Regions from separate parts of the Verrucosispora sp. WMMD703 genome, predicted to be linked through region 1. Evidence: predicted binding sites of a transcription regulator. Region 1 holds the regulator's gene; the other holds the start of a gene.
What was found. The regulator HspR, encoded in region 1, represses chaperone genes until heat shock. The targets are predictions, from matches to a motif close to TTGAGTNNNNNNNACTCAA.
Positions count from the first base shown of each region.

Region 2: the regulator HspR is predicted to act here: its motif matches at 4,602-4,620, upstream of lon (endopeptidase La).

Region 1 covers NZ_JBMHMM010000004.1:503,478-519,427, reverse strand. Annotated here, with positions in the region: gene ACN26Z_RS02960 (DUF368 domain-containing protein) at 1-571, shown strand, start outside; gene ACN26Z_RS02955 (ArsR/SmtB family transcription factor) at 624-1,001, opposite strand; gene pyrE (orotate phosphoribosyltransferase) at 1,059-1,589, opposite strand; gene ACN26Z_RS02945 (SDR family NAD(P)-dependent oxidoreductase) at 1,757-2,572, opposite strand; gene ACN26Z_RS02940 (hypothetical protein) at 2,572-3,270, opposite strand; gene ACN26Z_RS02935 (hypothetical protein) at 3,426-4,250, opposite strand; gene ACN26Z_RS02930 (DUF4178 domain-containing protein) at 4,382-4,984, opposite strand; gene ACN26Z_RS02925 (hypothetical protein) at 5,058-6,185, opposite strand; gene ACN26Z_RS02920 (hypothetical protein) at 6,256-6,636, opposite strand; gene clpB (ATP-dependent chaperone ClpB) at 6,699-9,290, opposite strand; gene ACN26Z_RS02910 (hypothetical protein) at 9,381-10,496, opposite strand; gene ACN26Z_RS02905 (cation:proton antiporter regulatory subunit) at 10,528-11,028, shown strand; gene ACN26Z_RS02900 (cation:proton antiporter) at 11,035-12,246, shown strand; gene ACN26Z_RS02895 (hypothetical protein) at 12,418-12,846, shown strand; gene ACN26Z_RS02890 (hypothetical protein) at 12,901-13,137, opposite strand; gene ACN26Z_RS02885 (heat shock protein transcriptional repressor HspR) at 13,320-13,757, opposite strand; gene dnaJ (molecular chaperone DnaJ) at 13,786-14,961, opposite strand; gene grpE (nucleotide exchange factor GrpE) at 15,047-15,808, opposite strand; gene dnaK (molecular chaperone DnaK) at 15,855-15,950, opposite strand, start outside.
Region 2 covers NZ_JBMHMM010000004.1:2,987,554-3,003,503, forward strand. Annotated here, with positions in the region: gene ACN26Z_RS14195 (DoxX family membrane protein) at 1-372, opposite strand, end outside; gene ACN26Z_RS14200 (helical backbone metal receptor) at 546-1,271, opposite strand; gene ACN26Z_RS14205 (DUF2726 domain-containing protein) at 1,474-2,346, shown strand; gene ACN26Z_RS14210 (hypothetical protein) at 2,647-3,897, shown strand; gene ACN26Z_RS14215 (histone-like nucleoid-structuring protein Lsr2) at 4,041-4,388, opposite strand; gene lon (endopeptidase La) at 4,645-6,981, shown strand; gene ACN26Z_RS14225 (DEAD/DEAH box helicase) at 7,069-8,811, opposite strand; gene ACN26Z_RS14230 (TetR/AcrR family transcriptional regulator) at 8,993-9,568, shown strand; gene ACN26Z_RS14235 (alpha/beta fold hydrolase) at 9,601-10,455, opposite strand; gene ACN26Z_RS14240 (DUF5715 family protein) at 10,675-11,631, shown strand; gene ACN26Z_RS14245 (asparagine synthetase B family protein) at 11,634-13,244, shown strand; gene ACN26Z_RS14250 (MerR family transcriptional regulator) at 13,314-14,135, shown strand; gene ACN26Z_RS14255 (SLC13 family permease) at 14,187-15,410, opposite strand; gene ACN26Z_RS14260 (DUF2188 domain-containing protein) at 15,604-15,825, opposite strand.

The DNA of each region.
Region 1 (15,950 bases):
GCCGATCTCAATGGTCGGCAAGCCGTGGCGAGGGCTGGAGGTGCTCGCTCTGATCGTCGCCGCGGTGGCGGCGTTCGTACTGACCGGCCTGCCACAGGCCACCATCGAGCCGCATCCGCTGGTCGTACTGGTCGCGGCGGCGGTCGCGGTCTGCGCCCTGGTGCTGCCCGGGGTCTCCGGGTCGTTCCTGCTGCTCACCGTCGGCCTGTACGAGCCCACCATCAGCGCCGTCAACGACCGCGACTTCGGCTATCTGGCGATCTTCGCCACCGGCATGGTCATCGGCTTGGCGCTCTTCGTCAAGCTGCTCCAGTGGCTGCTTGAGCAGCACCGCCGGATGACTTTGGCGGTGATGGCCGGCGTCATCCTGGGTAGCCTGCGCGCGCTGTGGCCATGGCAGTCCGAAGACCGTGCCCTGTACGCCCCGGGCGACCACGTTCCGTCCATTGTGGCGCTGTTCCTGATCGGAGTCGCCGTGGTCACGGCAATGATCATCGCCGAGCGTCGCCGGCTGCGCCGGGCCGCCCGGGACCTCACCGAGGAGACGTACGAGACGCCGCGCGTCCACTGACGACCGCCGCTTGGTGGCGGCCCAGCTGGGCCGCCACCAAGCGGGTTCCGGTTCAGCGAGCCTTTTTGGTGGCCCGCTTACGCGGCGGGGTTAGTAGGTCGGCGATCGTGGCGATCGCGGTCGGGACCAACCGGTAGTAGGCCCACACACCGCGCTTCTCCCGCTCCAGCAACCCGGCCTCGGTGAGGATTCGGAGGTGGTGGCTGACCGTCGGCTGGGAGAGACCGAGCGGCGCGGTGAGGTCACACACGCACGCTTCTCCCTCGGGTGCCGACTGGATCAGGCTGAGCAGCCGCAGCCGAGCGGGGTCGGCAAGGGCCTTGAGGACCCCCGCCAGCCGCTCGGCGTCGGCGCGTTCGATCGGCTCGCCGGCAAGCGGCGAGATCTGAGGCATAGTCATTTCGGCCAACGCAGTTCCCACGTATTCCATCCTTCCACCAGCAGCATCGATCCGCCTGCATATCAGCAGATCCGAATCGGCAGACTTTTACGCCACAAGGCCGAGGTCAGCCAACGTATAGGCCGCCCGATAGGGCAATCCGGCGGCTCGCACCGCGTCGCCGGCACCACGATCAACGATAACCGCCACCCCCACGACCTCGGCCCCGGCCTCGCGAAGCGCTTCGACGGCGGTCAACACACTCCCCCCGGTGGTGGAGGTGTCCTCCACCGCCAGCACCCGGCGACCCGCCACATCGGGCCCCTCGATCCGACGTTGCAGCCCGTGCGCCTTGCCCGCCTTGCGGACCACGAACGCGTCCAACGGACGCCCGGCAGCGTGCAGCATCGCGAAGGCGATCGGGTCGGCCCCCAAGGTCAGACCGCCCACCGCGTCGTACGACCAGTCGGCGGTCAGCTCCCGCATCACCCGTCCCACCAACGGTGCCGCCTGGTTATGCAGCGTGACGCGACGCAGGTCCACATACCAGTCGGCCTCCCGCCCGGAGGAGAGCACCACCCGGCCATGGACCACAGCCAGGTCGGAGATGAATTTACGCAGGTCGTCGTGGTCCCCCATGGCGATAGAGGGTACTGCGCGAGTCTGTGTGCCGCGTGTGCGGGCCACCCTGGTCAACCCACCGGGGGACCGATGAGTGGCGATGTCCGGTTACGCTACGTCGATCATCGCGGGCGGATCGAGACATGCCTTCCTCCCCGCCACGCGGTTGGCCGCTCGGCCACCGGTCAGCCGCGATCGCGGCCGATGCGCCCACGGGTGTCCCGGGAAACCACGTCGAGCAGGCGACGCGGGGCGTGCCGCAGCCCCGCCACGGCCACTTTGTACTTCCACGACGGGACGCTCACCAACTTGCCTTTGCGCAGGTCACGCAGGGCCTCGTCGACCACATCGGTGGCTTCGAGCCACATCCATTCGGGGGTTTTCGACATGTCGATGCCGGCTCGTTGGTGAAACTCCGTGCGGGTGTAGCCCGGGCAGAGCGCCATCACGCGTACGCCGAAGGGGCGGGCGGACTGCCCGACGGACTCGCTGAAGTTGGTTACCCACGCCTTGCTGGCCGAGTACGTGGACCCGGGCATCACCGCGCCGAAACCTGCCACCGAAGAGACATTAATCACTGCCCCGCTGCGCCGCTCGGTCATCGTGGCCAGCGCGGCGAGGGTCAGCCGAAGCACCGCATGGACGTTCAGCCGCAGCAGTCGGGTCTCGTCCTGGACGGACGACCGGAGGAAGGGCTTGTTCAGGCTGATGCCGGCGTTGTTGATCAGAAACTCGACGGGCGGCCCGTCGGCCAACCGTCGTTCCACCGCGGCGCAACCGTCGTCGGTGGACAGATCGGCGGTGAGGGTCTCGGTCTCCACGCCGTGCCGACCGGTCAACTCGGCGGCCTGGGCTGCCAGCCGGGTCGCGTCGCGGGCGACCAGCACCAGGTGCCATCCGTCGGAGGCGAGCCGGGCGGCGAACGCCGCCCCGATGCCCGCCGTCGCCCCGGTGATCAACGCCCATCGTTCGGTCGTCCGGTCGGGCGTCACGGGCGTCATCACCTCGGTGGGTTCGGGGGCGGCGGCGCCCCGGGCGGCGGGTAGGGCTGGTACGGCGGCTGGTACGGCGGTGCCGCCGGTGGCTGTCCGAATGGTGGTGTGGGTGGCTGGTCAGGGGACACCGTTCGCTGGGGTGCGGGCCGACGCCGGAACCAGGCGTTGGCCGCAGGCAGTGCCAGCAGCACGGCTACCACAAGGTAACCGAGCACCTGAGCGATCGAAAGGGTGGCGGTGAGCGGAATCCACCAGGACGGATAGGCGTCCGGCGTCCGGGCGAGCAACTCGGCGGTCGCCCGGTCGTCACCGAAGTCCAGGGGCACAGCGCGCTGCACGATCAGGGTGGCGAGCCCACCACACCCGCAGCACATGCCCAACCCGGCGACCACCCAGGTCGCCACCCGGGCCGCCGGCCGGCGGGTGGCCAGCCCCAGGGCCAGGCCGACGAGAAGCAGAGCGGCGAGAACGCTCAGCACCGCCGACACCACGACCGAGGCGCGCAACAGAGCCACCGCCGCGTCGACCTGACCGGGGTCGGCGTCGGCGTCGGCCGTTGCACGGAACCGGTCCACGGTGCCGCTTACCGACGCGAGCCCGATCACCGCGTACACGAGCGCGCCGAGCGCCATCACCATCAGTGTCGACACGGCCAGCACGACCGTGGCCGGCCGGCGAGCCGGTGCCTGTTCGGGGTACGACACGACGAGTCCCTCCGGTAGGCGTTCGGAAAGCAACCTACTCGGAGGGACCGTCGCGGTCGTGTGTTACGCGGGTGTCGAAGACCTGGGGCAGGCCGAGGCAGAGTTCAGGCACCGGCCGGACAGAGACGTCGACACCCGCGCCAACCCACCGAAGGTCAGCCGGGGCGATCGGTGGGCGGCTGGGTACCGGGCTGCTCCGGGCCGTCCGACGGCGGGGTCTGCCCGCTCGGCTGGCCACCCTGGTCGCCGGCCGGTGGCTGGCCGCCGGTGGCCGGGTAGCCGGGCTCGCCCGGCTGCTGCGGGGTGCCCGGGTAACCCGGCTCGGCCGGGCTGGTGCCCGGGTAACCGGGGGCCTGCGGGTAGCCGGGCTGGCTCGGGTAGGCACCACCGGGCGTGGGCGGCTCCCACTGCTGGGTCGGCTTACGGAAGAACTCGTTCGCCTTCGGCAGCGCCAGCAGGATCAGCGCCGTCAACAGCGAGATCAGGCTGATCACGCCGAGCAGGATGTTGACCGGGGTGATCCAGCCCGGCAGCGCCTCCTCCAGTCGACGCTGGATCTCCTCGCCGCTGGGCATGTCGCCGCTGTTCTCGCCGGGCGCGCTGAAGTTACCGACGAAACCGCTGAGCAGGTTGAAGCCGGTGCAGCAGAAAAGGATGCCACCGACGATCCAGGTGGCGATCCGGGAGCCGTTCTTGCCGCGCAGGTTCATCAGCCCAAGGCCGAACAGCGCGAACGCCACCACCAGCAGGAAGATGGCGGTGCCGACGCCGATCACGACGGTGATGTCGGCGACGTTCTCCGCCCCCTCGACGGTGGAGTCGCGGTACGCCTCCTCCATGACCTCGCGGACGGTGCCGATGGTGGCCAGCGAGATGATCACGCTGATCAGCTGGCAGATCGCGAACAGCAACAGCAGGTAGGTGGATATCGTCACCACGCCCGGCCGCGTCCGGGCCGGCGTGTTCTGAGGATCGACCATCTTTCTCCCTTCCTGGAACGCGCTTCACCGTATCGGCAACAGGCCATTCCGGCACGGTGCGACGCCGAGCGGTGGGCACGTAACCGGCCACCCGGTCGACCGGGATCGATCGGACGGGCTGGTTTCCCGGCTCAGGACCCGTTCTGCGGGTGCACGGTCACCCCGTCGCTGCCCAGCCGTTCGCCACGGGCCATCGCCCAGCCCGCCTCCCCGTACGCCTCGAAGGTGAGCCTCGCTCCGCCCGGTGCACGGTAGTCGTGGTAGCGCATGGTGCCGCTCGGCGTCAGGTCGGTGGCCCCGGAGACGGTGTACCGGGCCTGGCCGGACTCGTGCCAGCTGTAGCGCCGGCCGCCGGACTCCACCTCGGGCGCGCCCGGCGTCACTGTGGCGTCGCGCGGCACCGACTCCCACAGCACCAGTTCGAACCCGGGACTCTCCGCCACCGAGAGCCGACGCCGGCCGCCGTGCTCATCGCGGTCGTCGAGGAGGTGCTCGGCCCACCTCCACTCGCCCTCGACCAGGCGAATCGAGCCCCGCACCGAATAGGTGGCGTCACCGATCTCGACGATGTCCCCGACCTCGATCCGCCTCGGGTCACGTCGGTGCCCGTCGCCGTACCGCTCCTGCTTCCGACGTGCCGCTGCCGACCGGTCGCGCCACCAGCGCAGCGTCAGCCCGGCAACGACCACCCCGACCAGGCAACCGGCCGCCAGGTACGCCGTCGTCCCGTCCATCCGGTCACCTCCCGAGACAGTTCGGCGGGGACGTCGACCATGATCCGGGCAGCCGCTGCCTCCCGCCAACCGGCTACCGGTCGGCGGGATCCGTTCCGCCGGGGGCGGCGGCATCCCCCTGCCCACCATCGCCGGAGGAGGCGGTGGCACCGCCCGGGAAGGTCGGTCCGTCCGACGCGGTTGGCGCGGCCGGCACCGGAGGTGTCTCCGGGACGGTCGGCGAGGTCGCGTGGTGCGGGGGATGCCCGGCCGGACCCGGGCCGCCCTCCGCACCGGGTACGGCGTACCCGGGATGTCCGGGCACCGCATACCCCGCACCGGGCACCCCATACCCCGGTGGCACCGGATACCCAGGCGGCGGATAGCCCGGCGGATACCCCGGCTGCGGTGGATAGCCCAGCGGAAAACCGGGCTGCGGTGGGTAACCGGGCGGGGGCGGATAGCCCGGCGGCGCAGGAAAGGCGGGATAGCCCGTCGGCAAGGCATAGCCGACCAGGTGGGCGTTCGGGATGTTGCGCCCGGCGGGTGGCCAGGTGGCGGCCGGTTCGGCGCGGGGCACGAACCAGCGATGGGCCGGCGGCAGCGCCAGCAGCAGCACTACCGCCGCCGTGAGCAGGAACACCAGCAGCACCCCGAGGCCCGCCAGCGGGAAGAACATCTCGAACGGATTCGGCTGGTCGTACAGCGCCTCGATGAAGTCCGACTCCTGCCAGAATTCGTCGTCCGGCGGCGGCACGTCCTCCGGGTACGACTCATCGATATAAGGCCCCTCGGCCATCGCGAACGCCAGACCGAACGGAATCAGGAACGCGCCGGCACAGCCCTGGGCGACGCAGAGCAGCAGTTGCACGCCACCGGCGACGAAGACCATGACCCGGGCGGTGTTGCTGCCCGCGCGTACCCGGGGCGCGGTCAGGCCCAGCCAGAGCGCCAGCAGCAGGGCGGGAACGCCGAACACCGCCGCCATCATGACGCTGTTCCAGCGCTCCGCGCGTACCTGGTCCGGGTCCGCGTTCGGCACCTGCCGCACCGCCTGGTCAACTGCCTGGTTCCAGTCGATCGCCGCCAACACCAGCAGCGTGACGAGGCCGAGCAGGATCACCACGGTGGCGAGTTGCAGCCAGAAGGCCACCGTGACGGTGCCGGGACGCGGCGGACGGGGTGGGGGTACGCCTGCCGGAGCTTCGGCGGTCGCGGTCATGTCGCGGACGGTACGGCCCGATCGCAAGCCTCGGCAGCGCCGTTCGGGCGGACTCGTCCCGGCGGACGGATCAAGCTCCGTTGAGTCGCTCGACCGCGTACCCGCCGACCGTGGTGCTTCCCATCACGCAGCCGGTCATGGTGTTCAGCTCCGCCGGGTCTCCGCGCAGCGCCGTCCAGGCCGCCCGCCCGGCCGCCGGGTCGAGCCGTTCCAGCAGGGTGGCGGCGTACACGCGGCCCGCGGAGGTGCCCCCGGTGAGCAGCCGGTCGAGCAGGTCGCGTACCTCCTCCGGGTGGTCGGTCATCGCCGCCGCGACGCGCTGGTACGCCTCGGTCTCGGGCAGCAGCGTGCCCGCGATGCCGACCCCGCCGAACGCCAACGTGCTGGCGTGGCCGAGTTCCGCGACGGCCCTCGCCAACTCCGATTCCTTCTTGCGCCGCATCCCGAACATGTCTCCATCCTCGCCCCGGGAGCCCGCCTCCGCCCGTCGGAGGCGGGCCCGGTGCGACGGGTTCAGCTGGACGTGACCGACAGGCCGTCCTTGCTGTCCCGGAGGTCGACCCGCACCGCGTCGCCGTCGCGGACCTCACCGGCGAGCAGGGCTCTGGCGAGCTGGTCGCCGATCGCCGACTGGACCAGCCGACGCAGCGGCCGGGCACCGTAGATCGGGTCGTACCCGTGCTCGGCGAGCCAGCCGCGGGCGTCGTCGGTGACGTCCAACGTCAACCGGCGGTCGGCGAGACGCCGACCCAGCCGCGCCAGTTGGATGTCCACGATGGCCCGGAGGTCGTCACCGTGCAGGGCGGCGAAGACCACGATGTCGTCGAGTCGGTTGAGGAACTCCGGCTTGAAATGCGACCGGACCGTCGCCAGGACGCCCTCGCGGCGCTGCTCCTCGGCCAGCGTCAGGTCGCTGATCACCGCCGAGCCGAGGTTGGAGGTGAGGATCAGGATGGCGTTGCGGAAGTCGACCGTACGCCCCTGGCCGTCGGTGAGCCGACCGTCGTCGAGCACCTGGAGCAGGATGTCGAAGACGTCCGGGTGGGCCTTCTCCACCTCGTCCAGCAGGATCACCGAGTACGGCCGGCGGCGCACCGCCTCGGTGAGCTGGCCGCCCTCCTCGTAGCCGACGTAGCCGGGCGGCGCGCCGACCAGGCGGGCCACGGAGTGCTTCTCGCCGTACTCGCTCATGTCGATGCGGACCATGGCCCGCTCGTCGTCGAAGAGGAACTCGGCGAGCGCCTTGGCCAACTCGGTCTTTCCGACACCGGTCGGGCCGAGGAAGAGGAAACTGCCGGTCGGGCGGTCCGGGTCGGCGACTCCGGCCCGCGCGCGTCGGACGGCATCGGAGACCGCGGCGACCGCCTCGGTCTGGCCGACCACGCGCCCGCGCAGCGACTCCTCCATCCGCAGCAGCTTGGCGGTCTCGCCCTCCAGCAGCCGGCCGGCGGGAATGCCGGTCCAGGAGGCGACGACCGCGGCGATGTCGTCCGCGCCGACCTCCTCCTTGAGCATCGCACCGGCGGACTGGAGTCGCGCCAACTCCTCCTCGGCGGTGGCCAGTTCGGCCTGGAGGGCGGGGATCCGGCCGTACCGCAGTTCGGCGGCGCGTTCCAGCTCGCCGTCGCGCTCGGCCCGTTCGGCCTCGCCACCGAGCCGCTCCAGCTCCTCCTTGGCGGTGGAGAGCTTGGTGATGTGACTCTTCTCCAGTTGCCACCGCTCGGAGAGGGCGGTGAGCTGCTCGCGCTTGTCGGCCAGCTCCTTGCGTAGCCGCTCCAGCCGCTCGGCGGACGCCGCGTCCGGCTCCTTGGCCAGCGCCATCTCCTCGATTTCCAGCCGGCGCACCGCTCGCTCGATCTCGTCCACCTCGACCGGACGCGAGTCGATCTCCATCCGGAGCCGGGACGCGGACTCGTCGACCAGGTCGATCGCCTTGTCCGGCAGGAACCGGTCGGTGATGTACCGGTCGGAGAGGGCGGCGGCGGCGACCAGGGCGGCGTCGGTGATGCGTACGCCGTGGTGCACCTCGTAGCGCTCCTTGAGCCCGCGCAGGATGCCGATGGTGTCCTCCACTGTGGGCTCACCGACCAGCACCGGCTGGAAGCGGCGCTCCAGGGCCGGATCCTTCTCGATGTGCTCGCGGTACTCGTCGAGCGTGGTCGCGCCGACCATACGCAGCTCACCACGGGCCAGCATCGGCTTGAGCATGTTGCCGGCGTCCATCGAGCCCTCGCCCTTGCCGGCGCCCACGACGGTGTGCAACTCGTCGAGGAAGGTGATGACCTGCCCGTCAGAGTTCTTGATCTCCTCCAGGACGGACTTCAGCCGCTCCTCGAACTGGCCCCGGTACTGTGCGCCCGCCACCATGGCGCCGAGGTCGAGCGAGACGAGTTTCTTGTCGCGCAGCGACTCCGGCACGTCGCCGGCCACGATCCGCTGTGCCAGGCCCTCGACGATCGCGGTCTTGCCGACACCGGGCTCGCCGATCAGCACCGGGTTGTTCTTGGTACGCCGGGACAGCACCTGGATCACCCGGCGGATCTCGGAGTCCCGGCCGATCACCGGGTCGATCTTGCCGTCCCGTGCGCTCGCGGTCAGGTCCACGCCGTACTTGGTAAGCGCCTGGTAGGTCTGCTCCGGATCGGCGGTGGTCACCCGGCGGTCTCCGCCGCGCACCGTCGGGAAGGCGGCCACCAGGCTCTCCTCGGTGGCACCGGCGGCCTTCAGCGCGGCGGACACGGCCCCGCCGACCCGGGACAGCCCGGCCAGCAGGTGCTCGGTGGAGGTGTACTCGTCGCCCAGCGGGCGGGCGATCTGCTCGGCGGCGCCGATGGCGTTGACGAACTCGCGGGCCAGGGTCGGCTCGGCGATGCTGGAGCCGCGGGCGGCGGGCAGCGCGTCGACGGCCCGCTGGGTGGCCCGGCGCAGCTCGGTCGGGTCGGCCCCGACGGCGCGCAGCAGGCCGGCAGCGGTCGAGCCCTCGGTGTCCAGCAGCGACAACAACAGGTGCCACGGCTCCACCGTGGCGTGCCCGCGCTGGTTGGCCAGGGCGACGGCACCGGTGATGGTCTCGCGGCTCTTGGTGGTGAGGCGTTCGGTGTTCATGGGCTCCCCTGGATCGGCGTGTCCACTGGTACCGACAGAACCAGAGTTGAGTCTATTCCGCTCAACCTAGGGGGCGTGACCTGAGTCACATCAGTCGCTCACCAGGTTGATCGCGACCCAGCTTCGTTCGGCGTACTGGCCGGCGCCGAGCAGGACACCCTGCGGCCCCGCCGCGAAGAGCGTGCCGTCGGGCAGCAGTCGGAGGGAGTGCTCGGCCGTGACCGGCCAGGGCAGGTCCAGGTACCGACCGCCGACGACGGCACCCGCGCCGCGTGGGCTGATCACCGCCGCCGTGCTGCCACCCAGCGGCACCACCCGCCCGGTTTCCGGGCCACCGTCGACCGACACCGGCAACCAGCCCGGACCCCGCGAGACCCAGAGCGCCGGAAGGGCCGTCCGTTCGGGTCGCTCACCGACCAGCCACCGCTCGTCCTGCGTCATCGCCACGCGCAGCACGCTCACCTGCCCCTCAGGTGGCGGCAGCGGGTCCAACTCCCAGCTCCGGCCATCGTCCCAGGACGTCGCGACGGACGGCCTGCCGTTCTCGGTGAGCCCCGCGACAGTCGGCGGGTGATAGGACCCGGCAAACAGTTGCCCGCCGCCGCCGATCGTCTGCACCACCGGCACTGGCGGCTGGGTACGCAGCGCGCGCAGCCTTCGACCGTCCCAGCGACCGATCTTGCCCGAGCCCTCGATGACCTGAAACTGCCCCTGAGCCTGCCGCCAGCTGGCCGGAGCCGCCTCTCCCGGGCTGTGTCGGAAGGTCTCGCCGCCGTCGGTCGAGGTCCACCAACCGTGCGGCTCGGCCCAGAGGGCGAGCACCTCGACGGTGGCGTACATCTGTTGGTTGCCTGCCACCGGTCTCGGGTGGCGCAGCGACTGCCAGGACCGGCCGCCGTCGCGGGTCGACCAGAGCAGGGCGGGGCACTCCGGGCCACCGGGCGGGCGGCCGTCGCAGGCAGCGAAGAGGGCGTACCCGCGCTGGGCGTCGACAAATTCGACGTACGGCTGGTCGTACCGCTCGGAGACCGCGAGGCGGGTGGTGCGGGTCTCCGCGACGGGCCTCGGTGCCGGCGGCGCGGAGGCGCTGTCCGACAGCGTCGGCTCGGGTGCCGGAGCGGTACGACGCACGTCACCGATCGAACAGCCGGCAAGTGTCATCACCAGCGCGGACAGGAGCAGTAGGCGGGCCTGACGCGAGGTCATTCGGCCTCCGACGCGAGAGTAGCCTGGGCGCGTGCGAGTACGTGTCGAACAGACTGCCTTACCGGGGATCGGCGTACGTCATGACATGATGACGGAATCCGGCCGGCGGTTGGGGGTCGTCTCTCACCGCAGCGGTCGCCGCGACCTCGTCCTGTACGACCCGGACGACCCGGACGGCTGCTCGGCGGACATCCCACTCACCGACGACGAGGCGGGGGCGCTGGCCGACATCCTGGGTGCGTCGCTGATCCTCGGGCAGCTCTCCGGGCTGCGCGAACAGGCCGCCGGCCTGCTCACCGAACAGATCGCCGTCCCGGCCTCCTCCACCTATGTCAACCGGCCCCTCGGTGACGCGAAGGTGCGCACCCGCACGGGAGCCTCGATCGTGGCGATCCTGCGCGCCGGCGAGGTGATCGTTTCGCCGAGTCCGACCTTCCGCCTCGCCGCCGGCGACGTGCTCGTCATCGTCGGCAACCGGCAGGGCCTGGACGGGGCGAGCGCGATCTTCGCCGCCGACGATCCCGCCGGCTGAGCCCCGATGCACGACTTCAGCACCCTGCTCATCGAGGTCGGCGGGCTGCTGTTCCTGCTCGGGCTGCTCGGCCGGCTGGGCCGCCGGGTCGGGCTCTCGCCGATTCCGTTCTATCTGCTGGCGGGGCTGGCCTTCGGTCACGGCGGCGTGCTGGAGTTGAGCGCCAGCGAGGAGTTCTTCGCGATCGGCGCCGAGATCGGTGTGATCCTGCTGCTGGTGATGCTCGGACTGGAGTACTCCGCCGACGAACTCGTCGGCAGCCTGCGGTCGGCCGCGCCGGCAGGACTGCTCGACGCGCTGTTGAACGCGCTGCCCGGTGCGGCATTCGCGCTGCTGCTCGGTTGGGGTTGGGTGGCTGCGGTGGTGCTCGGCGGGATCACCTGGGTCTCGTCCTCGGGGGTGATCGCCAAGGTGCTGGCCGACCTGGGCCGACTCGGTAACCGGGAGACCCCCGTGATCCTCTCCGTGCTGGTGGTCGAGGACCTCGCGATGGCCTTCTACCTGCCGCTGCTGACCGCTCTGCTGGCCGGAGTCGGATTCGTCAAGGGCGGTGTCTCCCTCGCCGTCGCGGTGCTGACCGTGATCGCGGTGCTGGTGATGGCCCTTCGTTATGGGAACGTCCTCTCCCGGGCGTTGTCGGCCGGCAGCGCCGAGGCACTGCTGCTCGGGGTACTCGGACTGACCCTGCTGGTGGCCGGAGTAGCCGCGAAGTTGCAGGTGTCGGCGGCGGTGGGCGCGTTCCTGGTCGGCATTGCGCTCTCCGGGCCGGTCGCCCACCATGCCACCGAGCTGCTGACTCCGCTGCGGGACCTCTTCGCCGCCGTGTTCTTCGTCTTCTTCGGCCTCGCCACCGATCCACGGCACATCCCACCGGTGCTGCTACCGGCGCTGCTGCTCGCGCTGGCCACCATGGGAACCAAGACGCTGACCGGCTACCTGGCCGCCCGGCGGGCGGGCATCGCCGAACCGGGCCGCTGGCGTGCCGGCCTGGCGCTGGTACCCCGGGGCGAGTTCTCCATCGTCATCGCCGGAATCGCGGTGGCCTCCGGCACCGTCTCACCGAAGCTGGCGGCACTGGCGGCGACGTACGTGCTGATCACGGTCGTCACCGGGCCGGTGCTGGCCCGGCTGCCCGACCTCGCCTGGTTCAAGGGTTGGCTACGGGCCCGGGCTGCGGCGCAGCGGGTCCGGGCTGCGACCGCGTCGAACCGGGCGTGAGCGTCGGACCAGCCGATTTCACCGTCCGGAGGGCCCGTGTCGACCAAGAGATGCCGAATTGCTTCCCGTAGGGGCTACCGGTACTCACCGGTACCGCGTTAACGTGTCGCCCCAGCAGCCAGGGTTCGCGGTGGGCGGACGCCCCCGCGGGCGAGAGCGGAAGGTTGGCCGGTGAGCGTGCAGGAGTCAGCGTTCCACGGCTTCGCCAACCCCGTCGATCCAACCCCGGCGGAGTTGCGAGCGTGGGCTTACCACCCCGATTCCGTCCCGTTGACGTCGATGCCGCCGGACTGGGACCTGCTGGTCTCCGGTGACCGGTTGGTGATGACGCTGTTCGACCTCGCCATGGACACCCGCTGTCCGGCGCGCCGGTTCGCGCTGCACTGTCTCTACATCTACGCCGCCGACGGGATCCGGACGAACTTCCGGGCACATCCGAAGCGTCGCTTCCGGAAGCTGGTCGACCAGGCCGAGCGCAACGGCGACGAGATGATGCGCAACTGGGCGCACAACAGTCGGGTACTGCTGACCCGACCGGAGCTTTTCGTGTACCGGGAGTGGTGCGAGGGCGGGCTGGTGCGGGAGAATCGCCGACTCTGAACGCCGAACGGGCCGGGACCCCCCGTGGCTCCCGGCCCGCACGTCGGCGGATCGTCAGCGCGACCCGCCCCGCTCGCGACGGTGCTGATCGCTGCGTGCCTGGCCGGCGCCATGGCCGACCCGGCCGCTGTCCGCGGCGACCCGATCGCCCCGGCCGCTGAACCTGCCGGCCTGGATCTGGTCGGAGAAGCGTCCCTTGGTGATCCGGTCGAACCGGTGCTGGACGTTCTCAGCCAGGTCGTCGAGGCGTTGCTCCGTCTCCTCGGCCACCTTCCTCGCCGATTCCGTCATGGCTCCCCCCGCCAGATCGGAGTCCGGATTGAGATGGTTTAGACCTGATTTCTGAAGACTAGTCGAGACAACCTGTCTCTCGCTCGGGTTTGCGGAAACACGAGCGGCGCGGCGGCTGCGGACAAGCGAAAAGGGGGGTGTGGCCCACTCGGAGCCACACCCCCCTTTCGCCGTGGCGGGCGTCAGCGCCCGGAACTGCGTCGGGGACGCCAGACCACCAGGGCGGTCGAGGTCTGGTTGGTGGGGACGAGATCCCGACCGGGAAAGCGGGCCAGCGACTCCAGCTCGGCCATCCGGCGGTACGCGGCGTCGAGTTCCGCCTCCAGCTGGGCGACCCGCTGCTGTGCCTGCTCCAGCAGTCGCTCCAGCCCGATGATCCGCTTGATCCCGGCGAGGTTGACGCCGTCGTCCTGGCTGAGCCGCTGCACCTCGCGCAGCAGCACCACGTCCCGGACGCTGTACCGCCGCCCACCACCGGCCGCCCGGCCGGCCTGCACCAGGCCGAGCCGGTCGTACTGGCGCAGCGTCTGCGGGTGCATGCCCGCCATCCGCGCCGCAACCGAGATCATCAGCACCTTGGCCTCGTATGCCGGGTCATCCGAGCCGACGAACCCGTCCATCCCGCTCACCTCCGCACCGCTTCACCGATCAACCGAACCGACGCACCCGCGCGTCGAGATGTTCCCGCGCCGCCGGCGGAGTCTGCTCGGCGAACGTCTCCAACGCGGCCCGCGCCTCGTCCGAGATCCGCGCCGGCACCACGACGTCCAGGGTGACCAGCAGATCGCCCTGCTGACCGTCCCGGCGGCTGACCCCCTTGCCCCTGGCCCGCAGGATGCGACCGCTCGGCGTACCCGGCGGCACCCGCAGGGTCACCGGACCATCGAGCGTCGGCACCCGCAGGTCGGTGCCGAGGACGGCCTCCGCGAACGTGATCGGCACGGTCAGGGTGAGGTCGTCGCCGGTACGCCCGAAGACCTCGTCCGGGCGAACCTTCACGTGCACGAACAGGTCACCCGCCGGACCGCCGCGCTCACCCGGCTCGCCTCGGCCGGCCAGCCGGATCCGCTGGCCGTCGGCCACCCCGGTGGGAAAGCGGACGTTGAGCGTACGGGTCTTGGTGACCCCGCCGGTGCCCTGGCACTCCGGGCACTTCTCGTCCACCACCGTGCCCACGCCCTGACAGTTGCGGCAGGGCTCGGAAAAACTGAACGCACCCTGGTTCCGGTTGGTGACCCCGGCACCGTGGCAGACCGGGCAGGTGCGCGGCGCGGTGCCAGGCTTGGCACCGTTGCCGTGGCAGGTGTCGCAGACACCGGGCGCGCGCAGCGTCAGCGGCAGGGTCACGCCGCGCACCGCGTCGTCGAAGTCGAGCGCCACCTCGGTCTCGATGTCCCGCCCTCGGGCCGGACCCGGCGCGCCCGCACCCCCGCCACCACCGGAGAAGATCGAGCTGAACAGGTCGGAGATGTTGCCACCGGCGAACCGGCCACCACCCGGCTGCGCGCCACCGAACAGGTCGGAGACGTCGAACGGCGCACCACCCGGCTGGCCGCCCTGGCGGGCACCACGCCGGAACGCGCCCGAGCCGAAGAGCGAGCGCATCTCGTCGTACTCGCGGCGCTTGGCGTCGTCGCCGAGCACCGCGTACGCCTCGGACACCGCTTTGAAGCGTTCCTCGGCCTTGGCGTCGCCGGGGTTGTGGTCCGGGTGCGACTCGCGGGCCAGCTTGCGGTACGCCTTCTTGATCTCATCAGAGGGAGCGGTTTTCGCCACGCCCAGGACCGCGTAGTAGTCCTTCTCGATCCAGTCCTTCGAACTCACCCGTTCACCTCCTCCCCACCTCCGGGCCCGGTCCGCCCCGCCCACCGGGTTTCGGCGAGCGGGGCGGCCGGATCACCGTCGCGCACTATTCCGGGTCGGCGACCGCGACCAGCGCGGGCCGCAGCAGTCGCTCGCCGACCTGGTAGCCCCGGCGCATCACCTGCACGCAGGTCGGCTCGGTGACGTCGGACGAGGTCTGGTGGGCCACCGCCTCGTGCCGCGTCGGGTCGAACGGATCGCCCTGCTCACCGAACGGGGTCAGCCCGAACTTGCCCAGCGCGGTGATGAGCTGCTCGGCCACCGAACCGAACGGGCCGACCAGATCGCCATGCTCCCGGGCCCGGTCGAGATCGTCCAGGATCGGCAGCAGCGCGGCGAGCACGGACCCGGTGGCCTGCTCGGTGACCAGGCCACGGTCGCGCTCGACCCGCTTGCGGTAGTTGGCGTACTCGGCCGACACCCGCTGCACGTCGCGGGTGCGTTCGTCCAGCTCGGCGCGGAGCGCCTCCAGCTCGGCGCCCAGCCCACCTGCGGTCGGCTCGGTCGGCTCCCCGACCGGCTGTGCCGGCGCGTCCACGACCGGCGGACCCTCGGTGGACGCGTCGCTGAGCGCGCTCGCCTCGACCTCGATCGAGTCGACCACGACCTCGGCCTCCTCGACCAGGCCCTCCGCTGGCACGTCCGGTCCGGCGTCCGCCGCCGTACCGTCGGGTTCGCGGATCTGACTGATCTTGCGGTTGTTGCGGATGACGACCCGCGGCGCGTCGCCGGTGGCCGGCTCGGACGCCGAGCCACCCGGCGCCGACCCGGTGTCACCCGGGTCGGCGGCTCGTGGCTTCTCCGTCATACGACTACCTCATCCCTCTGCCCGTGCGTTCGGGTGGCCAGGACCGTCACTTCTTGTCCTCGTCCACGATCTCCGCGTCGACCACGTCGTCCGCACCGGGACGGGCGCCGCCGGCCTGCGCGCCACCGGTCGCGTCGGCGCC
Region 2 (15,950 bases), 2.5 Mb from region 1:
GGCCGCGGCGGCGACGCGCACTCCGATACCGAGCAGCAGTGCGGTACCGATGGCGGCCAAGCCGATCATGAAGAGCCAGTCGGCCCAGGCGGCGCCGGCGATGCTGTTGTAGAAGCCCTGGAACGGGCCGGCGGCACCGAAGCTGAGGAAGCCCTTGGTCGGGCTGCCCCCGTTGATCCAGGCGTTCTTCGCCTCGGTGGCGAACCCCAGGCCGAACACCTTGTCCAGGAAGGCCCAGAGGAAGACCCAACCGAGCGCCAGGCGGAGCCCGGCGAGCAGGTAGCGGGTGGCCCGGGTGCGGAGGTTCTGCTCCTGGTTGGTCTCGGCCACCGGGGTCTTGGCGGCGGTGTTCCGCTCGATCATCGCGGTCATCATGTCCACGTCCCTTCTCTGCTTCGCACCGCGTGTCCCGGTGGCACTTCCATTTGACGCCCGGGGAGGCGGTGGCGATCAGGGCCAGCGGGCCGGTGCCGGCCGGGACCTTCGACCCCTGTTCGCCGGGACCGGTGACAGGTGCCGCCCTCGACGACCGTGCGTCGCGGCGGTCAGCGGGCGACGTAGAGATCGGCGAGCTGGGCGGAGAGCAGTGCGGGAGCCTCCGCCAACGAAGGGCCGTACCAGGTCAGGTGCCGGCCGGACACCAGGGCGCAGGGAATGCCGGGAAACGCCTCCGGCCCGTCGTCGCGCGTGAAGCGGTACGGCTCGTCCGGCAGCACGACGAGCTCCGGTGCCTGGTCCCGCAGCTGCGGCAGGGTCGGTCGTGGATACCGCTGCGGCTGCTCGGCGTACGGGTTGTCGACGCCGAGCCGGCGCAGCAGATCCCCGGCGAAGGTGTCGGCGCCGAGCACTACCCAGGGCCGCCGCCAGACCGGCACCACCGCGCGTCGGCGGACCGGCGTTCCCGGCAGCGCGGCCCAGGCTCGGCGGGCCTTCGTCAGCCAGTGCGGTTCCGCTGCCGATCCCAGCTCCCGAAGCAGGTCGGCCAGCTCGGTCAGCGCACCGTCCACAGTGCGCGGATAGGTCACCCGGGTGGGTATCCCCGCCGCGGCCAGGGCGGTGCCGTCCTCCCGCCGGTTCTCCTCGACGTTGAGCAGGACCAGGTCCGGACGCAGCGCGCGAACCCGGTCCAGGTCCGGATACTTGGTGCCGCCCACCCGTGGCACGTCCAGGTCCGCCGGATGGGTGCACCAGTCGGTGGCGCCGACCAGCACATCGGGCAGGGTCGCCGCCACCGCCTCGGTAAGCGACGGCACCAGGGACACCACCCGCACCCGTCCACCTCCTCGGCCCGGCTGCCGGTCGGTCCGGCGTGGAGCGCGTCCGGTCACCGCCGGCCCGCTGGGGGAGCCGCCGGCATGATCGTCATCCTAGACTCGGTCGGCCGACGGGAGGAGAGCCTTGTCGAGCTGCCCGCGCACCGTCGTCCGGCCTCGCGGCCGCTGTCGGCCGGCAAGGAGAGGTTGAAGAGGACTCATGGGTACGACGATGACCGGTGACCACGATCGCGGGCTGTCGCAGGTGCCGGAGGACGCCGGGCGCGCCCCCGTGCAGGTCCGGGCGGAGCAGCGGATACATGCCGGGCTGCGGCTCGGCGAGGTCGTCCGGCGTCGGCCGCCGGGTCTCACCGCGAGCCAGTGGAACACGGCCAGCCGGACGCTGTTCGACCATGTGGTCTGCACGGCGGTGACCGGACGGCCCGAGTTCGCCGTCGAGTTCCGGTCGCCGTCGACCGACGCCACAGCCCGGCGGGCCGAGCGGACCACGGAGGCTGTCGCCGCCGCGATCGGGCTGCCGTTGCTACGGGTCGTCTCGGCCACCCTGCGTACCGCCGGGCACGGGGCGCGGATCGTCGCGTACCTCGTCGACGCGCGTCGGTTCGCCGCCGGTGCCGCCGGATCCGACCTGGCGGGCGTCGGGTTCCGGGACATCGTCGGCCGGCTGCCCGACGGACGTGAGGGTGCGGTCAACGACCTCGGCGCGCTTGCCCGCGTCGAGGCGGTGCAGGGGTACGTGGCGCGTCGGCTGACCGATCCGATCCTGCGCGGGTTGCACGTGTGCTGGGCGCGCGGGCCGGCCGAGGGGTGGAGTTGGGCCGAGGTGCGTCCGGGCGAGGTGCTGGTGGAGCGGGTGACCGTGCAGGCGCACGGCCTCTCCTGCGGCATCGAACCCGCTCGGCTGGCCGAGGACCTGGCCGTCCTCGCGGTCGGCGAGCGACTGCGGACGATCGAGTCGGACGCGCCGACGCTGGTGCCACTCGCAGATCTGCTGGCCGACATTCGGCAGCTGCGGGATCGACGCGACGAACTCGTCGGCGATTTCGCCTACGACCATCTCTGCCAGCGGTGACCGCATCCTGAGCGTTCGTCGACCGAGGGCGGACGGTGACCGGCCGGGCGCGGAAAGAAACATCGAAAAAAAGTTGGCGGCCTTTGAACCGCCGTCGGAGCGGGCCCGTACCTCACCGCGAATGGACAGGATCTCCCCAACCCGCACCGGCAGGTGCGGCAGACGGTGCGGAAAGGGCATCGTCGTTCGTCGACGTGCCACCGGTGCGTTCAGGCGGTCCCCGTCGAACGCGCCAACCAAGATTCCGTTCGGTCCGTCGAGTCACGAATCAGGAACCGGATCGAGAAGGAGAGCAATTCGATGCGCAGGTCAACCCGGTCGCGCCGACCAACCGGTAACGCGCGGACCAAGCGACTTCTGGCCGTTGGCGCCACGCTCGCTGTCTTCGGCGGCGTCGTCGCCGTGACCCAGATCTCGTCGGCCGGTGACCGACGGTCAAACCAGCAGCAGCGACCGGTGGCGGCAGAATGTGTCGCACCCAGCCCCGGCGCCACCGCGCCGGCCGCTCGGGGCGCCACCACGACCCGCACCTGGCAGAACGGCCGCTGGGTGGTCAACCACTGGGGCGACGGGCAGCAGACCGTCGAGGAGTGTCAGGAGACTCGCGACGGCACCGACGGCGCGACCGACGGCGCTTTCGCGGTGGCCTGCCCGGACGTGGTCAGCCGACTCCCGCAGGTGCCCGACCGGGCCCGCGCCGAGGTGGACCGCAACCTGAACGCGTTGCAGACCCAGATCACCGAGGCGGACGAGCGACTCGCCGCAGAGGGTGACCGCGGCGAGGGGTTCATCCGTAACGCCATCCTCAATCCGCTGGCCAGCAAGCGTCGAGCGACCATCGGCCGGATCACGATCGCCATCGACCGCTTCGGCCCCCGGCCACGCGGCCTCGGCAACCTCGCCACCTGCCAGGTGCAGCCGGTCGACAACAACAACGGCGGCAACGACGGCGGCAACAACAACGGCGGTAACGACGGGGACAACGACGGCGGCAACAACAACAACGGTCTCGACGTGCTGGCGAACAACTGTGACAACAGCCAGCTTCAGGCGCACGACGGTTTCCAGAACGGCAACCGCTGCATCAGCACCGCCTTCGGCGAGGTCGGTGCCGCAGCCAACAACCCGTCGCTGCTGATCACCGACTTCCCGCAGCAGATCAACCGTAACGAGGGCTTCTCGATCCAGGTCAGCACCCGCAACCTGGTCCGGGACCGGTTCCTCCCGGCCGGCCAGGGCGGCTACTACCTGGAGAGCTCGCTGCTCAACGGTGAGGGCCTGACCCGCGGTCACTTCCACACCGCCTGCCGGATGCTGAACAACACGGACGAGGCGCCTGCGCCGGAGCCGGTGCCGGCCTTCTTCGTGGCCACCGAGGACGGTGGCGGCGGCGCCCAGCCGGACCAGGTGACCATCCAGATCCCGGGCCTGCCGGACTCCGGTACCGCGCAGTGCGCGGTCTGGGCCGGCGACGGTTCGCACCGCATCCCGATGTCGGAGCGGGCCAACCAGACCCCGGCCTTCGACGCGGTGCGCATCCAGGTCAACTGACGCCGACGACTGAGGTCGTGCGGCTGAGACCAAACAGCGGGGCCGCCCGGAGAAATTCCGGGCGGCCCCGCTGCATGTAGGAAAGCCGGTGCAATCCTGCCGTGACCCGAGCCCTAACCGCGCCAGAGCGACATTCCCGCTGCTCAGCGGTTCTTGTACGCCTCGACCACCTCGACCGGGATGCGACCCCGTTCGGAAATCTTGTAGCCGTTCCGGACCGCCCATTCGCGGACGGCGCGGTTCTGCTCGCGGTTCATTCCGGGCGTGCCCGAACCGATGCCACGACGTGGGTTACGGCCCGTGTCGGCAGCACCACGGCCGAGTCGCCGGCCGGCATTGATAAACGGATCCAACGCCTTCCGCAGGACACCCGCGTTCTCGTCGGAAACGTCGATGGTGTACGCCACGCCATCCAGGCTGAACTCGACCGTACGGTCGGCCTTTCCGCCGTCGAGGTCGTCAGTCAGCACCGTGATTACTTGTTTGGCCATCGTCGATTACTCCCTGTGTCTGACGGGGTGTGCTCAAAGTTTGACTGATCGTCCGCCAATTACGCAACAAAAGCGCGCCCTGCGGCGGTTCGCGTTTTGCGTGACATCGAAATCCCCGATTTTGGATCTGCTCCGCGTGGGCGCGGCCGACTAGCTGTGAGCCGCCTGCCGTGTGCTGGGTCACACGGCGGAACAACCGAGGCCCGTCGCGACTTGAGCCAAACACGCTCAACTCATACGCGATAGCAGGTGTTCGATGGCAACTCTTCCGGTACTTCCACTGACCGACGCCGTACTACTGCCCGGCATGGTCATTCCGGTGACCCTCGACCCGACCACCCAGGCCGCGGTCGACGCGGCCCGCGCCACCGGCGACCACAAGCTGCTCGCCGTGCCCCGCCTGGACGGCGAGTACGGCTCCGTCGGCGCGGTCGCGACCATCGAGAAGGTCGGTCGGCTGCCCAGCGGCGAACCGGCCGCCGTGATCCGCGGCATCGCCCGCGCCCGCATCGGCTCCGGGGTGCCCGGTCCCGGCGCGGCGCTGTGGGTCGAGGCGTCCGAGATCGATGAACCCGCCCCGGCCGGCAAAGCCCGGGAACTGGCCCGCGAGTACCGCGCCCTGGTCACCTCCGTGCTCCAGCAACGCGGCGCGTGGCAGGTCATCGACGCGGTGGAGCGGATGACCGACCTCGGCGAGCTGGCCGACTCGGCCGGCTACGCGCCCTGGCTCAGCCTGGCGCAGAAGACCGAACTGCTGGCCGCACCGGACGTCACCGCGCGGCTGGAACTGCTCGTCGGTTGGGTGAAGGACCACCTGGCCGAGCAGGAGGTCACCGAGCAGATCAACTCCGAGGTACGCGAAGAACTGGAGAAGACGCAGCGGGAGTTCCTGCTGCGCCAGCAGCTCGCCGCGATCCGTAAGGAACTCGGCGAGGACGCCCCGGACGGCTCGGCCGACTACCGGGCCCGCGTCGAGGCCGCCGACCTGCCCGAGAAGGTACGCGAGGCGGCCCTGCGGGAGGTCGGCAAACTGGAGCGGGCCAGCGACGCCTCCCCGGAGGCGGGTTGGATCCGTACCTGGCTCGACACGGTGCTGGAGATGCCGTGGAGCACGCGTACCGAGGACAACACGGACCTGGCCGCGGCACGGGCCGTGCTCGACGCCGACCACGCCGGCCTGGCCGACGTCAAGGACCGCATCCTGGAGTACCTGGCGGTGCGCAACCGGCGCGCCGAACGTGACCTCGGGGTGGTCGGCGGCCGTGGCTCCGGTGCCGTACTGGCCCTCGCGGGCCCGCCCGGTGTCGGCAAGACCAGCCTCGGTGAGTCGGTCGCCCGGGCACTCGGCCGGACGTTCGTCCGGGTCTCCCTCGGCGGTATCCGTGACGAGGCCGAGATCCGGGGACACCGCCGTACCTACGTGGGGGCGCTACCCGGGCGGATCGTCCGGGCGCTGCGCGAGGCGGGGTCGATGAACCCCGTGGTGCTGCTCGACGAGGTGGACAAGGTCTCCGTGGGGTACGCCGGCGACCCGGCCGCGGCCCTGCTGGAGGTGCTCGACCCGGCGCAGAACCACACCTTCCGGGACCACTACCTGGAGGTCGACCTCGACCTGTCCGATGTGCTGTTCCTGGCCACCGCCAACGTGGTGGAAGCCATCCCCGGGCCGCTGCTGGACCGGATGGAACTTGTCACTCTGGACGGGTACACCGAGGACGAGAAGGTGGCCATCGCCCGCGACCACCTGCTGCCGCGCCAGCGGGAGCGGGCCGGGCTGACCACCGACGAGGTCGACGTGGACGCCGCAGCGTTGGCACGGATCGCCGGGGAGTACACCCGCGAGGCCGGCGTACGGCAGCTGGAGCGTGCCCTGGCGAAGATCATGCGGAAGGTGGCCGTGACCCTGGCCGACGACCCGACGCCCGCCCGCGTCGGTGCCGACGACCTGGTCCGCTACCTCGGCCGGCCGAAGCACACGCCGGAATCGGCGGAACGCACCGCGACACCTGGCGTGGCCACGGGACTGGCGGTCACCGGTGCCGGGGGAGACGTGTTGTTCATCGAGGCGACAAGCATGGACGGCGAGCCGGGGCTGACCCTCACCGGCCAGCTCGGCGACGTGATGAAGGAGTCGGCGCACATCGCCCTTTCCTACCTGCGGGCCAACGGTCGTCGCCTCGGCCTGGACCCGAACGCCCTCGCCGGGCGGCGGATCCACCTGCACGTCCCGGCGGGCGCGGTGCCCAAGGACGGGCCCAGCGCCGGCATCACGATGGTCACCGCCCTGGCATCGCTGGCCAGCGGCCGACCGGTACGCCCCGAGTTCGGGATGACCGGCGAGGTGACTCTCTCCGGGCGGGTGCTGCCCATCGGCGGCGTGAAGCAGAAGCTCCTCGCCGCCCACCGGGCCGGACTGACCGAGGTGATCATCCCGGCCCGCAACGAACCGGACCTGGACGACCTGCCGACCGAGGTGCGCGAGGCGCTGACCGTGCACACCCTGGCCGACGTCGCCGACGTACTCGCGCTGGCGCTGCGCCCGGCCGAGATCGATCCGGCGTCGTTGGGCGGGCAGCGCGTCACCGCCGCCTGACCGTGCTCGCGCCCCCGGTCACCTGGCCGGGGGGCGCGGCACAGCGGAGCAGGCGACGGGAGCCGGGGCGCGGGAGGGTGACCGAGATCAGCGGCGGTCGCGTCGGTCGCCGTCGTCGAATCGGCGCTCGCCGGGACGTCCCTCCCGGTCCCGGCGGACGGTGGCCTTACGGCCCTTGATGGTGCTGCCGCGCAGCCCGGCGATGACCTCGTCGGCGACGCCGAGGGGCACCTCGACCAGGGAGAAGCGATCAGCGATCTCGATCGAGCCGATGTCCCTGCCCCGGACCCCGGTCTCCCCGGTTATCGCGCCCACCAGATCCTGCGGGCGCACCCCGGCCCGCCGGCCCACCCCGATGAAGACCTGGGTGGTGCCGGCGGTACGGGGCCGCGCCGGTCGGCGTTCGCCCCGGCCCTCGTACCCCGCCGACCGGCCCTCCCGAGGCGGGCGGACCGCCACCTGCGGGATCTCCTCCTCGGCCTCGTCGGAACCGGGCAGCGTCGCCTCGTGGGCCAGCTTCACGGCGGCGAGCGCCACCTCCATCAGGTCGAACTCGTCGCTGAGCGTCTCGACGATCACCCGGAACGGGTCCAGGTCGTCCTCCAGCAGGCTTTCCCGCAGCGCGGCCTGGGTCAGCTCCAGCCGACGGGTTCGTAGATCGGCGACCGTGGGGATCTTGTCGATCGCGATCCGCTGCCCGGTGACCCGCTCGATGGTCTTGAGCATCCGGTGCTCCCGGGGCTCGGCCAGGGTGATGGCCACCCCCTCCCGTCCGGCTCGGCCAACCCGACCGATGCGGTGCACGTACGACTCAGGTGCCGACGGCACGTCGAAGTTGACCACGTGGCTGAGCTGCTCGACGTCGAGCCCACGGGCCGCCACGTCGGTGGCGACCAGCAGATCGGCGGTGCCGGCGCGCAGCCGCCCCATCACCCGGTCCCGCTGCTCCTGGCTCATGCCGCCGTGCAGCGCCTCCGCCCGGTAACCGCGACCGTTCATCGTCTCGGTGAGCCGGTCCACCTCCTCCCGGCTGCGACAGAACACGATCGCCGCGGTGGGCGACTCGACGTCCAGCACCCGCCCCAGCGCCGCTGGTTTGTGCGCCCGCGCCACCAGGTACGCGCTCTGCCGCACCCGGGGCGCCTCACCGGCCACCGGCTGCTCGCGGGCGATCAGGATGCGCACCGGATCGCTCAGGTGCGCTCGGGCCATCCCGTCGATACGCGCCGGCATGGTGGCCGAGAACAGCACCGTCTGTCGCTGCTCGGGGGTGTGTTCCAGGATCGCCTCGATGTCCTCGGCGAAGCCCATGTCGAGCATCTCGTCGGCCTCGTCCAGCACCACCGTGGCGAGGTTGCCCAGCCGCAGCGTGCCCCGGGCGATGTGGTCCAGAGCGCGACCGGGAGTGGCCACCACGACGTCGATGCCGGCGTCCAGCGCCCGCAACTGCCGACCGATCGGCTGCCCGCCGTAGATCGGCAACACCCGCGCACCGAGGTCCTTGCCGTAGCGGTGAAACGCCTCGGAGACCTGCACCGCGAGTTCCCGGGTCGGCACCAGCACGAGCGCGTGCGGGTCGTCTCCGGCCCGGTCGTCGGGCATTCGCTGCAACAGCGGTAGGGCGAACGCCGCCGTCTTGCCCGTGCCCGTCGCCGCCTGCCCGAGCAGATCCCGGCCGCTCAGCAGCGGTGGGATCGCCTCCCGCTGGATCGGCGTGGGCTCCTCGTACCCGAGCGCGGCTAGTGCGGCGAGCAGTTCGGGTCGTAGGCCGAGTTCCGTGAAGGCGGGCGGCTCGGCGGACGGGTCGGGCAGTACGGGCGTGGAACTCATGGGTCAAGCCTTTCATCACCTCCCCTGGACCGCTGCGGCGACCACCCGAACATGTGCGCGGCGTCGCCGAGGGCGGTGCCGCCTTGGACGCCGCCGTGTCCCGACCGCTGACCGTCATCGCGGAGAGCGGACCTCGCCGCGACACCGCCAACGGTCCTGGCCACCGCACTAGCATCGGGTCGTGACAGTCACCGTGCCGGCCGGCGGTCCGCAGGAGGCCCTCCTGCGACGGGTGATCGCGTACTTCGCCGCCAACGGTGTCGGCGACACCAGCCTGCGTACGCTCGCGGCCGAGATCGGGACCAGCCACCGGATGCTGATCTACCATTTCGGCTCCCGCGAAGGGCTGCTCACCGCGATGGTCGAGGCCGTCTGGCGGGACCAGCAGGAACTGCTCGACTCGCTGCTGCGTGAGGCGGCCGACGACCCGTACGACGGCGCCTGGCGTTTCTGGCTCCGGCTCGCCGACGATCGGGCGTTCGCGCCGCTGTTCTTCGAGATGTCGGCGGCGGCGATGCAGGGGCACGCGTGGGCCAGCGCGTTGCGCACCTGGATCACCTTCTGGACCGACCGGCTCGGCTGGTTCTTCGAGGAGGTTGGCCATCCGACCGCACAGGCGCGGATCCAGGCGCGGATGGCGATGGCGATGACCCGGGGCGTCCTGTTCGAGTTGGCGCTCACCGGCGACCGGGCGACGGCGGACGCCACCATGGCGGCCTTCCTGCAATCCACCCGGCCGATCAGCCGGGCCGGGTGACGCGCGCGGCGTGGGTGACGTCCGGCAACGGCTCAGGGGTGCGGCCCGCGCACCTCGGTCGTGACGAACCGAGCGAGTTCCGCCGCGAGCCGGCGGGGTTGATCCTCCGGCACCAGGGTGTAACTGTCGTCGATCTCGATCAGTCGGCCCCGGGGAAACAGGGCCGCCAGCCGGGGGCCGTGCGACGGGGGCATGAGCTTGTCCTCACGGGCCCAGGCCACGAGGACCGGGCGGTCGAATGACGCCAGCCGGTTCGGCAGGGCCCGCAGTTCCGCCTTCGGCGGGGTGGACAACGCGAAGGTGCGCAGGTCCCGTCGGATCGCCCGGTCCTGCTGCGCCGGTCGGAACCAGGCGTCCAGCACCTCGTCGGGGATCGGGTACTTGCTCATCCACCCCCACGCGCCGGGAGCGCGCCGGAACCAGCCGAACCGTTGAAGTTGCATCGACAGCCACAGCGCACCCGGAAGTCGCGCGCTCATCGCCACCGCCTTGCCCGGCTTTCCGGGCGGGAAGTTGTCGAACGCCTCGCAGGCGACCAGCGCCAGACCGGCGATCCGGTCGGTCGGGCCGTCGGCCACGAGGAACTGGATGCCACCCCAGTCGTTGGCGACCAGGGTCACCTCACGCAGGTCCAGTGCGTCGAGCAGTTCCCCGACGAGGGCGGCGACGCCCCGGTGGGTGACCAGTTCCGGCCGGTCCATCGGTCTCCGGTGGCTGCCGAGCGGCAGGGTGGGGCAGACGCAGCGCACGGTCGGACCGAGTTCGGCGACCACCCGACGCCACAGGCTCGCGTCCATGTTCACACCGTGCAGCAGCACCAGGACTGCTCCGTCACCACCGGTGTCGGTGTAGTCGATCGTGCCCGTGGTCAGGGTGATGGTCGGCATCGACCGTCCCTCCCGTCCGTCGACCGCACCTCCGCGGCACGGGTCGTTGTACCGAATGGTACAACGACCCCGCCCGGTCTGTGTGCCGCCGGGCGGCACGCGCCTGCCGAGTGGTCTGCCACGCCTTAGGGGGATACAGGAGTATTGCTCGCACTCATCCGGATTGGTGTGGTTACTTTCTGTCACAGGCGACCGTCGCGGCGGCAGAGAGGACCGATCATGCGAGTGCCCAGCCGAAGCCCGGGACACCGACCCGGTCTCCCCGTCACCCCGGCCCGCCGACGCCCACCGGGTATCGTGCGCCCGGTCACCGCGGCCCCGCCCGACCTGGCGGCCTACCGCGACGCCGTGGCCGAACTGTTGGTCGAGGTGAGCGCGCTCGCCGGGGTGAGCAGCGCGAAGGCTCGTCAGGTGCTGATCGACCAGCGGCTGCGGGAACCGGCCATCATGCAGGTGCTCGACGCCACCTCCCAGGGGCTGATCGGAGCCCGCGAGACCCTGCTGCTGGAGATGGCCCGGTACCAGCCGAACGAGCGCAGTTCCGCCGCTGACCTGGCCGCACTGGTCCGCATCTACCTGCTGTCCCGGATCGACGTGATGTGGTGGCGCGACGCCGCCACGTTCCTCACCGACACGGAGGTCTACCACAGCGCCGAACTTGTCGACCTGGAGTGGTTGCGGCGGCGAGGGCTGCTGCGGTTCCAGTACACCGAGCAGCCCCGCACGGTCGTCGGCCGGGGCGTACGCGCGCTGCGCCGCCGGGTGCTGCCCGACGCCACGCCGCGTACCGCCGGGTTGCTGTTCCGCCGGTCCCGCCGTGAGGTGATCGCCCTGCTCAACGACATCGGTCGCGAGTTCGCCGCGACCACCCCGGCGGGCACGCCGCCGCTCTGGGTGACCAGCCTGGTCCGCAGCGCCGAACACCAGTACCGGTTGCGCCGCCTCGGGTACGCCGCCATGGTGCCCAGCGGCCACTGCCTGGGCTGGGCGGTCGACGTGGAGATGGAGTGGTACCGCCGCTTCGGGGTCCGGGACACCCTGGCCGGGCTGCTGCTGAACCGGCAACGGGCGGGCGAGATCAACGTGGTGGACGAGGGGCAGGCGTGGCACATCTGCCTCGCGCCGTCGGCGACGCTGCGGCTGCGCCGCGCGTACGAAGCCGAAATGGGGGGCTGACCGTGTGCGGGATCATGCTCAGCATCGGCCCGGAGGCGGACCCGGCGATCTTCCGGCGGATGCTCGGCACACTCGCGCCACGGGGCGAGGTGACCGAGACCCGACACGAGAGTGGTCTGCTCGCCGGCACCCGGCGGCTGCGGGTGGTGGATCGTGAGCGCGCCGTGCAGCCCTGGGTCTCCGCCGACGAGCGGTGGCTGCTCTGCTACAACGGCGAGGTCTTCAACCACCATGAACTGCGGTCGGAGCTGACCGCCCTCGGTCACCGGTTCCGCAGCGCCAGCGACACCGAGGTGGTGCTCGCGGCGTTCGAACACTGGGGCGAGCAGGTGGTGACCCGGTTGCGGGGCGAGTACGCCTTCGTCGTGGTGGAACGGGCCACCGGACGCGCGTACCTGGTCCGGGATCCGCTCGGCGTGAAGCCCCTGTACTGGGCGCGGACACCGGGGTGCCTGCACCTCGCCAGTGAGGTCAAGGCGCTGGTCCGGCTGGGCGCGCCGGTGGGCGAGGTGCCGCCGGGGCACCACGGTTGGGCCGACGCCGACGGTCACCCGCAGCTGCGACCGTACGTGGACCTGCTCGCCCTCGGCGCGGGCCGGCCGGTGGTGGCGGACCCGGACGAGGCCGCCCTGCTCGTCCGTGCCGCCCTCACCGACAGCCTCCGGGTGCGGCTGGACACCGACCTGACGGTGGGCGTGGTGCTCTCCGGCGGGTTGGACAGCTCGCTGGCGCTGCTGCACGCGGCCCAGCTGCACCCGGACTGTGTCGCCGTCACCGTCGGCGTGCCGGAGAGCCCGGACCTGGCGTACGCCCGGCGGCTGGCGAAGGATCTCGGCGTGGCGCACGAGGTGGTGGAGCTGCGCCCGCGCGACATCCGGCTCGCCGACGTGCGGGAGGCGATCCGGATCTCCGAGCTGACCGAGTACGGCGACATCATCAACGCGGTCGTCTCCGTGCCGATCTTCCGGCGGTTGCGCGAGTTGGGCGTCAAGGTGGTCCTCACCGGAGACGGCTCGGACGAGCTGTTCGGCGGCTACCCCATGTACCACGAGGTCGGTCCGGAGGCGTCCCGGCGACTCTTCCTGCACAAGATCCGCAACCTGTGCCGGACCGAGCTCCAGCGGGTCGACCGGACCAGCATGGCCTTCGGCGTCGAGGCCCGGGTGCCCTTCCTCGACCTCGCGCTCGTCGAGCTGGCGATGCGCTTGCCGATCGATTTGAAGCTGCGTGCCGGCCAGGAGAAGTGGATCGTCCGCCGGGCCTTCGCCGACGTGCTGCCCGACTACATCCGACGCCGGCCGAAGAACCCCATGTCGTACTCCTCCGGGCTGCACGAGCGGGCCCGGTTGTACAAGCCGCTCTTCGCCCGCCTGCACCGATCATTCGGCTACCACCTGCTGGAGCCGGTCCGCCGTGACTTCGACAGCGTGCTGATGCGCTGCGGCAACGACCTGGACGCCGCGCTCGCCGCCGGTCGGGCGAGGCCCGACTACACAGTGCTGGAACACGCCCGGGACCTGGTCGGTGCGGCGAAGTGGAACGCCACCCCGATCATGCGCCGGCTGGTGTCCCCACGTCGCAACCGCGGCGACGAGGCCCCGCTGCCCGGCTGAGTCGTTGTCGGGCCCGTGGTGGCCCAGGATTGACTCTGACACGGTGTCAGCGCCGACCCTGGGGGAGCCATGTTGACCATCGGAGACTTCGCCAGCCTGGGCCGGGTGTCGGTCCGGATGCTGCGGCACTACGACAGCATCGGGCTGCTACCGCCGGCCGCCGTCGATCCGCACAGCGGCTACCGCTACTACACCGCCGCCCAACTGGGTCGGCTCAACCGGGTGATCGCCCTCAAGGAGCTGGGCCTGACCCTGGCCCAGGTGCGGGCGATCCTCGACGAGGCGGTCGACCTGGTCGAGCTGCGGGGCATGCTGCGGCTGCGTCGGGCCCAGTTGGCGGCGCAGGTGGCGGCGGACACCGCCCGACTGTCCAGCGTCGAGGCGAGGCTCCACATGATTGAGACGGAGGGTCGGATGACCAGCCAGGATGTCGTGCTCAAGCAGGTGCCGTCGATCCGGGTCGCGGAGCTGAGTGCCGTCGCCCGCAGCTACGAACCAGCGGACATCGGTCCGGTACTGACGCCGCTCTACCCGGAGCTGTTCCGCCGGCTGGAGGCCGCCGGGGTCAGCCCGGCCGGTCCGGCGGTGGCCTGGTACGACCAGGCCGCCGACGGCGACGGCGTCGTGGTGCACGCCGGGGTGGGGATCGAGGGCAACCGGGATGCGGTCGGCGGCATCACCGTGGTGGAACTGCCGGCGATCACGGCGGCGACGACGATCCACCACGGCCCGATGGACACGGCCGACCGCAGCCTGCAGGTGCTGGCCCGCTGGATCGAGGAGAACGACTGGCGGACGGACGGCTACGCGCGCGAACTCTACGTGGAGTACTGGCCGGAGGAGGCCGACAAGGGGGTCACCGAGTTGCAGCTGCCGGTCCGTCGAGCCTGAGCCGAGCGGCGTGGCCGGGTGACCGGCCACGCCGCCCGGCCCCGATCAGGGTCAGCCGGTGAGCAGCAGGGCACCGACCGCGGCGAGGGTGCCGAGCACCGCGACCACGGCGCTGGTCAGCAGGAACCGGACCGCCGGCACCCGGACCCGGGCGGCCCGGCATCGTTCCAGCCACAGCAGCGTCGCCAGAGACGCCCAGGGCAGCGCCAGCGGTCCCACGTTGGTGCCGATCAGGAGCGCCAGCAGTCGCTGCCGTTCCCCGGCCGGCAGCACCACCTCGCCGGCCAGATAGGCCGGCAGGTTGTTCACCAGATTGGCCAGCAGGGCTCCGGTGCCACCTGCGCGCAGCGCGCCGAGCACCCCGCCGTCCGGCCCGATCAGCCCGGCCACCAGGTCGTTCAACCCGTGCCGACCGATGGTCTGGATCACCAGGAACAGCCCGGTGACGAAGAGCAGCAACCGCCAGGGGACCAGCGCGTACCGCAGCGTGCGGGGCGAGCGGATGGCGAAGGCGAGCACCAGCGGACCGGCGGCGACCGTCGAGCCGAGGCCGACCGGTACGCCGGCCAGGATCGCGCCGACGAAGAGCAGGCAGCCGGCGAGCGCGGTGCGGTACAGCACCCCGTCGGGCGGGCGGTGTGCCGCCGGTGCCGGGAACCGGTTGCCGGGCGGCCGGGCCGGCCGCCACCAGCAGTACCAGAGCAGCACCGTGGTGACCGCGAGCACGGCCAGTTGCGGCAGCCACATCAGGCTCGCGTACGTGAGCGGGTCCAGGCCGATCCGGTCCGCGGCGAGCAGGTTGGTCAGGTTGGACACCGGCAGCAGCAGGCTGGCCGTGTTCGCCAGCCAGACGGTGGTGACCGCCAGCGGCGCCACCGCGGTGCGCAGGGTGGCCGCCAGGGTGAGCAGCACCGGGGTGAGCAGCACGGCGGTGGTGTCCAGGTTGAGCACGACGGTGGTCACCGCGGCGAAGCCGACGCAGAGTGCGAACAGCGCGGGCCAGCTACCGCCGGCGGCCACGGCCAGCCGGGTGGCGAGCACGTCGAAGACACCGGCGGCTGCGGTCAGTTCGGCGAGGACCACCACGGTGCCGAGGAAGAGCAGCAGTGGCAGGATCCGGCCGAGGGTGGCGGCGGCCTCGGGGCGGGGCAACAGCCCGGTCGCGACGCAACCGGCCCCGACGACGGCGAGCAGAACGGCGATCGCGTCGAGCGGGTGGGGTCGGCGGCGGGGCGGTCGGATCGGGGCGGGCGGGGCAGCCCCGGCAGTGGTCACGATCGGCCATCCTGACACGCCCGGCGTACCCCGCCGGTCTCGGTGTCGTCGCAGGTGACGGCCGGCACGGCCAGCGGTGGCAGCGGAGCCGCGGCGGCGGTGAGGGACGGTGGCGACGACGGACCCGCGACGACGGCCTGCCGACAGCACCCGGGGTGGATGGTGTCGGCAGGCCGCCGCTGGTGCCGCCCGGTCAGCCGGCGGGCGGGTACGGGTCGTCCTGGTAGGTGTACTCGGTTTCGATCTTGCCGTCGGCCGTGTGCACCACGAGCTGGCTGGGTTCGTTGCCGTGTGCCGTCTCGCGCCCGGCCTCGACCGCCCGCTGCTTCGTGTCGTACGTCCCGACGACGGTGCTGCCCTGCTCGACCTTCCAGCCGGCGCCGTCGGGCACCACGTGGTACTCGTTGCGCGTCATCTCACACCCCTTCCCTGCGTGACGGACGTGGTACCCGGGGCAGGCGGGAGGAAACGCGACAGTCGATGCGGCTGTTACGCGGTCGGGCCCGGCCACCCCGTACGGGGTGACCGGGCCCGGTCGGT